DNA from 3 places in the Methylorubrum pseudosasae genome. Region 1 is predicted to be linked to each of the others. Evidence: riboswitches for the same ligand, from Rfam matches in the RefSeq annotation. Region 1 holds a riboswitch; each other region holds the start of a gene.
What was found. A riboswitch is a leader RNA that binds a small molecule or an ion and turns the genes downstream of it on or off. The one in region 1 is predicted to bind cobalamin.

Region 1 (2,258 bases):
ACTGCTCGACGTCGCGCCAATGCCGGCGGCTTTGAAGACGGTAGGCGGTGTTGCGCACCGTCACGTCGGCCGAAGGGGTCCACTCCGTCCGGAACTGCGTCCAGTTATCGGTCCAGGCGATCTTCGAATCGCGGACGTTGTAGTTGTTGAAGCGGATGGTGTCGGGCACACGCCCGTTCACCAGCGGCGTGCCCCAGTAGCGGGTGGGTTCCTGGTAGCCGAAATCGTGGCTGAGCGTGAAGGCGAGTTCCGGATTCGCTTGGAGCGTCAGCGCGCCCGAGACCGCGAGATTGCGGAATTCGCCCTCCGGCGTGATCCAGCCACCGGCACGGTTGCCGCTGACATTGAGACGATAGGCCAGGGATTCGCCGATGGGCCCGGTCGAATCGACCGCCGCGCGGGCGATGCCGTCCTCGCCGAGCCCGAAGCGGGCGACGTTGAGCGGCGTGAACAGCGGCTTCTTCGAGACGACGTTGACGATACCGCCGATGGCTCCGTCCCCGTAGAGAACGGAGGCCGGCCCGCGCAGCACCTCGATCCGCTCCACGTTCCACGTATCGAACGGGAAGGTGACGGTGTTGGCGCCGACATAGAGCCGGGTTCCGTCGAACAAAGTCTGGATCGAGTTCTGCCCGGCAAAGCCGCGAGCGGTGAAGAAACCGAGTCCGTTGCCCGGCGAGCCGAAGGTCGTGATGCCGGTGCCGTTCTGCGACACGGCCTCTAACACGCTGGTCTGGCCGCGCAGGCGGATGGTCTCGCCCGAGATGATGTCGAGACTTGCGGGCGTTTCCAGCGGCGTGAGACCGAGCCGGCTCGCCGAGCGCGACGGCGTGCGCAGGTTGAGGCCGACCGGTGAGGACTGCGTCAGACTCGGCGTCCGCAGGGCTGCGGCGGCGTCCGTGCCGACGGCGTCGGCCGGCACATTGGCGGGCAGGCCGATCCGGGCACCGCCTTGCACCGCGATCTCATCGAGTTGTGTCAGGAGTGCTCGGGCCCGAACCGGACCGGACGTCGTGAGGGGCAGGGCGGCGACGGCGGACAGGAGGGACCGGCCGCAGAAGCGGCGGTGAAAGGGGAACATGATGGAAACGATGCCTCGGCAGCGACGGTGGCACGTCACCGCGACCGAGGCCGATCCACTGCCGGCCATGGGCCTTCAGCGTCTCGACACCTGCTGGGACACCCCGCCCGGCATGGCTCGCGTGTGACCACGGCTGACGGCAGGTCTCCTGGCTCGCGGGTCGTCGCCCTCCATCGTCTTCCCAGGCGAGGCATGCCCAGTGACGTGGTGATGAAGGACTCTCCGCTCACAGTTGCGGGGGCAGCCGCGGGATCGAGCTCGAAAGCCCTCCACCGCGTTCCCTTTTGATCCCTTGCGGGAACCGTCAACGGTCAAGCTACGGTCAAGGCGGCGCTCTGGTCAATGCGCGCGGCGCTGTTGGGGATGCCAGCGTGAGGGGCGATCCACAAACACGGACCCTGCCGCGAGCAAAGCCGCACGGCAGCCAAAAAGAAAAAAGGCCGCCCCGAAGGACGGCCCGAAGTCTAGGGAGGAAACGCCCAAGAAGGGCTGCAGGACCGCGACGCCATCGCGATCCGGCATGGCCATGATTTCTCAGGTTGCAGTGCACAAAGCAATCGCCGGCGCGTCGGATCGGGCATGCATTCATTGCATATGTTCGGTTCCGAACTCATCCGCTCCGGCGGAGCCATTCGGCCCCCCGGGGGTTTCGGTCGTCCGAATGCTGCCTCATGGATGCCAGACATGCCCCGTTGGATGTTCGCTTTTCCCGTCGTGCTGATGATCCTTGCAGGGCTCGTCGTTTTCGCCTTCACGCGGACCGGCCCGACCGACAACCAGAACACCCACGCTCCGCAGACCGGCCAGACCCGCTGACGCCGCCGAATCCCAGAGCGCACCGGCCCCTGAGCCATTCCGGCCCACAAATTGCGAAGTTTGCACGGTCGGAATCGTTCGGTGGGGTCCTCCATGCGGATCGGATGCGTTTTCTTCTTAAGCGCCCTCCTGCTTCCATCCGGGGCTCACGCAGTCGATGCGCATGCGGACGCGGCGGCCTTCGCGGCGGCGGCCCGTCACCATGTCGGTGAGCGCGTCACGCTCGATCATTGCCACCTCGTCTACGCGACCGACGACGAGATCACCTGCATCGGCCTGTTGCCGGAGGATGCGGCAGGCAATGTCCGCTTGGCCGGCAGGCTTCTGATCCGGGTCGCGGCCGCGGAGATGCAGGGCCGCA
Region 2 (2,258 bases), 1.2 Mb from region 1:
ATCAGGCATTCGCACGGGCACCCGCCTCGCGGCCGAACAGGCCCCAGGCCCAGCCATAGGCGAGCCCGATCACCGCCCAGAACACGAAGCCGATAGCGAGCGCGCGTGCGGCGAACTGCGCGGCCGTGGCCGGCGGCACCTGCGAGGAGACGGTGTCGATCGATTGCGGCGCGCCCGCGAGATGCGGCGCGACGATGAGGACGAGGCCACCGAGGATCGTCAGCGGCACCCGCCGCACGGCGATCAGGTAGAGTCCGAGCCCGGTCGCCACCACCGTCATCAGCCACCACGACTGGCGCAGCACGAGCGGCGCCGCCCCCATGCCGGGCAGTTCCGGCGGCAGGCCGATGGCGGGGGCGAGGACCACCGCGAGGAAGCCGGCGATGCCGACGACGAGTCCGCCCTGCGGGGTCGGCTCACGGCGCAGGGCCAGCATCACCGCCGCGAGCAGCAGCGCGTAGCCGACGCCGCCGACCAGCGTGGCGAGACCGGTGAAGGCCATCCGCTGAAGGCCCGGCGCAGGCTGCCACGCGTCGGCCGTGCCGTGGTCGTGTCCGCCCTCGCCATGCGCATGCGCGTGGGCCGGGACGATCAGGGCGGCGAAAGAGGTCTCATCGCGGGAGGGCGGTAGGGCGGCATGCGCGCCCTCGCCTTCAAAGGTCTCCGCCTGAAGGATCAGCGGGGAGGTCAGCGTGAGCTGCAGGCCCGTCGCGACGACGGACGCGAGGAAGCCGGCGACGAGCGCCGCCGACAGCAACCGGATGATCATGGAACTGCTTTGAAGCCGCTGAATGCGCGGATCAGTGGCAGGGGAAGTTCTGCGCGTGGCGGAAATCGTGCGCCGCGTTGTGCAGCACCGAGGCCGGGGCGAAGCCCGCCACGAAGACGAGACCGAGGCCGAGGAAGGCGGCGACGAGGAGCGCGCGGGCGCCCTCGGCCGAACGGGTGGTGGCGGCCTGGGTCTGAAGGGTCGCAGTCGTCATCGGGTCACGAGCTCCGGCCGCCCCACCGGCGGCGTTCGAGAACAAAACTTCGCTGGACGGCAGGTCTCCTGGCTCGCGGCTGGTATCGTGCCTGCCGCCTTCCCGGATCACCCGGTGGCTCGTGGCAGGAACTCGCCGCTTACAGTTGCGGGGGCAGCCGCGGAATTGAGGCTTCTGGAAAACCTCTCACCGCATTCCCTTTTCACCCCGTTGCCGGGGCACCGTCACGGAGCGGTCATAGCCTGATGCGGACGGACGCACAACGTGTCCCGCACCGGCCGCGATCACCGCAGCGCCCAGAGGAAGGCCGCCACCGCCGCCAGACCGAGCCCGCTGCGGACTGCGTGCAGGCGGATCCAGCGTTGCATCAGCGGCGCCACGACCGGATCGGCACTCGATGCGGCGAGCAGGGCACGGTTGGTCGGCATGATCGCCAGCATCGTATAGGGCCAGTTGGCGAGCGCGAGCGCCGCCCCGAGCCCCCATCGCGGATCGCCGGTACGCGCCCAGGCGAGCAGGCCGAGGGCGGTGGCGGCCAGCGCCAAGCCGCCCTGCATCCGGGTCGCGCGGCGATAGCTCGGGCGCCATTGCTGCAATTGGGAGGCCGGGTCGAGGACCAGCCGGGCCGGATGCTCCACGAAGCCGACATAGAGCGCGGCGCCGGCAAAGGCCGCCGCCGCGACGAGGGCGAGTTCACCGATCAGCATCGTGGTCTCCCGGTTGTTCGCCGCTCCGGCGTTCGCCGGCCCGCTCGCCGATGGTCCGCACGAGGGCGCGGGCCGCATTGAGCGCCGCAGGGTCGAGATCGCGGGCGAGTGCGGCCGCCCAGGGCGCCTGCCGCGCCGCCGCCGCCGCGTAGGCATCCCGGCCCGCGGGCGTGAGGAGAACGAGGCGGGCGCGCAGGTGGTGGGGATTGTCCGCGAAGCTCACGAGGCCGGCTTTCGCCAGCTCATTGACCGTCCGCTGCACGCCCTGGCGCGTCATGCCCATGTCGCGGGCGATGCGGGCGACCGGCAGCGGCTGCGCCGCGAGTGCGACGGCGCCCAGAACCTGCCAGCGGGCGCTGGTGAGGCCGAAATCCCCCACCAGCCGATCGCCGGCGGCCAGCAGCGCGCCGCTCGACCGGAAGATCTCCAGCACCAGAGCCGTCGCGGCGTCCGCGGCCTCATGATCTGAACGTTTCATGACAATATGCTGCCGATTTGACAGCATATTGTCAATAGACTGACTTTGACGCGCTGGCGGCGCGTGGGGCAAAGGGTGCGGATGCTTCAG
Region 3 (2,258 bases), 2.9 Mb from region 1:
ACGGGCAGATTGAGGGCGATACCGCGCAGTTTGATGCGAGCTTTCGACGCCGGTGCCGCCCGCATTTTTTTGTCCAAAGGCCGATCTGTCGGGGTCGTACTCGCTGACCCAAAGGGCAGTTCAGCGGTCGAAATTGTGATTCAAGGCCGGCTGCCGCTCTGATTACCGCAAATATCGGGCCTATCAAAGCGGTTACTATGCTCCAAAAGTCTGTGCGAGCGGCTAATTTGCTCCCCGCGTGTTTTCTATAAGTATTTCTGACGGCCATCAGTAGATATCACCTGCAATTGCTCTCACCAAAGTTCGGGATTGATCTGTCGGAAGCCGGGCCATCGCCGCCCGCTCCACACGCCGATGACATAAGTGTGCGATTTGCGGGTTACATCAAGCATTCCACATTGCTGCGGTGGCGATCGAAGCCTGACCGGACGTACCGCCATAAACGCTGCAATGGGCTAGGCGGCATCGGGCGATGAACGCCTTTGTTGAGCAGTTTGAGGAGGCGTTCGTGCACAGAAATGAAGGCTCTGGCACGGAGGTCGCCACCGATGCTCTGCTGCGGAGCATGGTTGAGAGCGAGCGCGTTGGCCTAACCTTCAGTGCCGTGCGCGACGGAGGAGTACTCACTACATGGCAGGTACCCGGAAGGGCACAGCTTGGGCCGGATCTCGGCCGTGTCGGCGCAGACCTAACTGGAGATTCCTACTGGAAGGAACTCCTCCGGCTCGGCGAGCGTATTCACGCTGTTGGCGGCCTTGATGCCTTAGATGAAGCCAACATGTACATTGTGCATATGGATCCCCAGCATTCAGACTGGCGCGCCATGGTGCTGGAGAGCGTATGGTTTAATATTGGTCGTGAATAGTAGTAAGATAACTGCCAGCAATCCGCACCCGTTGTCTCGTCCTCAGGTCGTTACTTTCCTTGCGAGGTGCCTGATCTAAATCCTGGATGGGATCTTAAGCGGCCCTCGTAGGGGGAACGGTGCGTAGACTTAATTTGAAATGGTGTATCACGCCACCCTCTGTATGTCCTCGATCGGCAGCCGATAGTCGAATGGCGAGCCCATCACTTCCAGGGAGATGACACCAACGGCGCCGCCCTCTGCAGTGCCGACGAACTTTCCGACGAAGCCGCTGAACAGGCCCGAGCTAGCCCGCACCTCCTCACCCACCTGCATGCCGGCGAGCGGCGTGAGGTTCGTGCGCCCTGGCCGAACCTGAGCGCTCGATTGACGAGCGAGTGCGTCGGAAAGCATGGAACATGGAGCCTCGGGCAACGGCAGTGGCACGTCACCGCGAACGAGGCCTCAGCTCACCGCCTCCTCGCAGGAAGGCAGCGCTTCGACACCCGCCAGGACACCCCGCCCGACGCGTTTCGCGTGTGACCACGACTGACGGCACGTCTCCTGGCTCGCGGGTCGCAGCCCTCTCACCGTCTTCCCGGGCGAGGCTGCCCAGTGACATGGTGGCGGAAGGCTCGACGCTTACAGTTGCGGGGGCAGCCGCGGCATCAGGTTACCCCTCACCGCGTTCCCTTTTGATCCCCGAGGGGAACCGTCACGCGCATGTTACCGCCATCGTCTGCGCAATCCGTCGCTTTGCAGCAACACCATACACAAAACCCTTTTCGTACCCAACCGTGGGCACGGCTCGACCGCCTCCCCTGCGGTGACCCGCGAAGGTCCACTTTTACTTTGATAGTGGCTTAGGTTCCGGACCCATAAGTTTGGCTTGGCGGGTGTGCCTGTGATTTCTTCCGGGTGAGGGAGGAGCCAATGGGCGAGTTCTGGTTGACCGACGAGCAGTTTGCAAAGATCGCACCGCACCTTCCGACAGACACCCGGGGTAAGGAGCGCGTCGACGACCGACGTGTGATCAGCGGGATCATCCACGTGTTGAAGTCGGGCGGGCGTTGGACGGACGCCCCGCGTGAGATCTACGGCCCGAAGAAGACCCTCTACAATCGCTTCGTGCGCTGGGCGGCCAAGGGGATCTGGAGGGATCTGTTCGAGACCCTGGCCCGGGCCGGTTGGCCCCCCTCCCAGGTGCTGATCGACTCCTCGGCCGTGAAGGCGCATCGCTGCGCCTCCGGTGGAAAGGGGGGGAGCAAAGCCATGCCATCGGCCGCTCGCGGGGTGGACGCACCACCAAGATCCACGCGCTCACCGACCGGTTCTGCCGCCCGCTCGCCTTCCTGCTGACGGGCGGTCAGGTGGCGGACTGCAAGGCGGGGGCACAGCTCTTGGAGGGCGCGCC

Region 2: another riboswitch for cobalamin. It lies ahead of M2437_RS25810 (CbtB domain-containing protein); the one in region 1 lies ahead of M2437_RS20230 (TonB-dependent receptor).
Region 3: another riboswitch for cobalamin. It lies ahead of M2437_RS06520 (hypothetical protein); the one in region 1 lies ahead of M2437_RS20230 (TonB-dependent receptor).

Annotation. Positions count from the first base shown of each region.
Region 1 covers NZ_JAQGDU010000002.1:4,077,998-4,080,255, reverse strand. The annotation lists gene M2437_RS20230 (TonB-dependent receptor) at 1-1,081, opposite strand, end outside; gene M2437_RS20225 (hypothetical protein) at 1,083-1,208, shown strand; cobalamin riboswitch at 1,203-1,402, opposite strand; gene M2437_RS20220 (hypothetical protein) at 1,991-2,258, shown strand, end outside.
Region 2 covers NZ_JAQGDU010000002.1:5,270,740-5,272,997, reverse strand. The annotation lists gene M2437_RS25820 (DUF1636 family protein) at 1-9, opposite strand, end outside; gene M2437_RS25815 (CbtA family protein) at 2-769, opposite strand; gene M2437_RS25810 (CbtB domain-containing protein) at 801-983, opposite strand; cobalamin riboswitch at 1,025-1,223, opposite strand; gene M2437_RS25805 (anthrone oxygenase family protein) at 1,268-1,690, opposite strand; gene M2437_RS25800 (MarR family winged helix-turn-helix transcriptional regulator) at 1,677-2,168, opposite strand; gene cobU (bifunctional adenosylcobinamide kinase/adenosylcobinamide-phosphate guanylyltransferase) at 2,250-2,258, shown strand, end outside.
Region 3 covers NZ_JAQGDU010000002.1:1,206,277-1,208,534, reverse strand. The annotation lists gene M2437_RS06525 (hypothetical protein) at 473-865, shown strand; gene M2437_RS06520 (hypothetical protein) at 1,013-1,258, opposite strand; cobalamin riboswitch at 1,382-1,576, opposite strand; partial or broken gene M2437_RS06515 (IS5-like element ISMex15 family transposase) at 1,778-2,258, shown strand, end outside.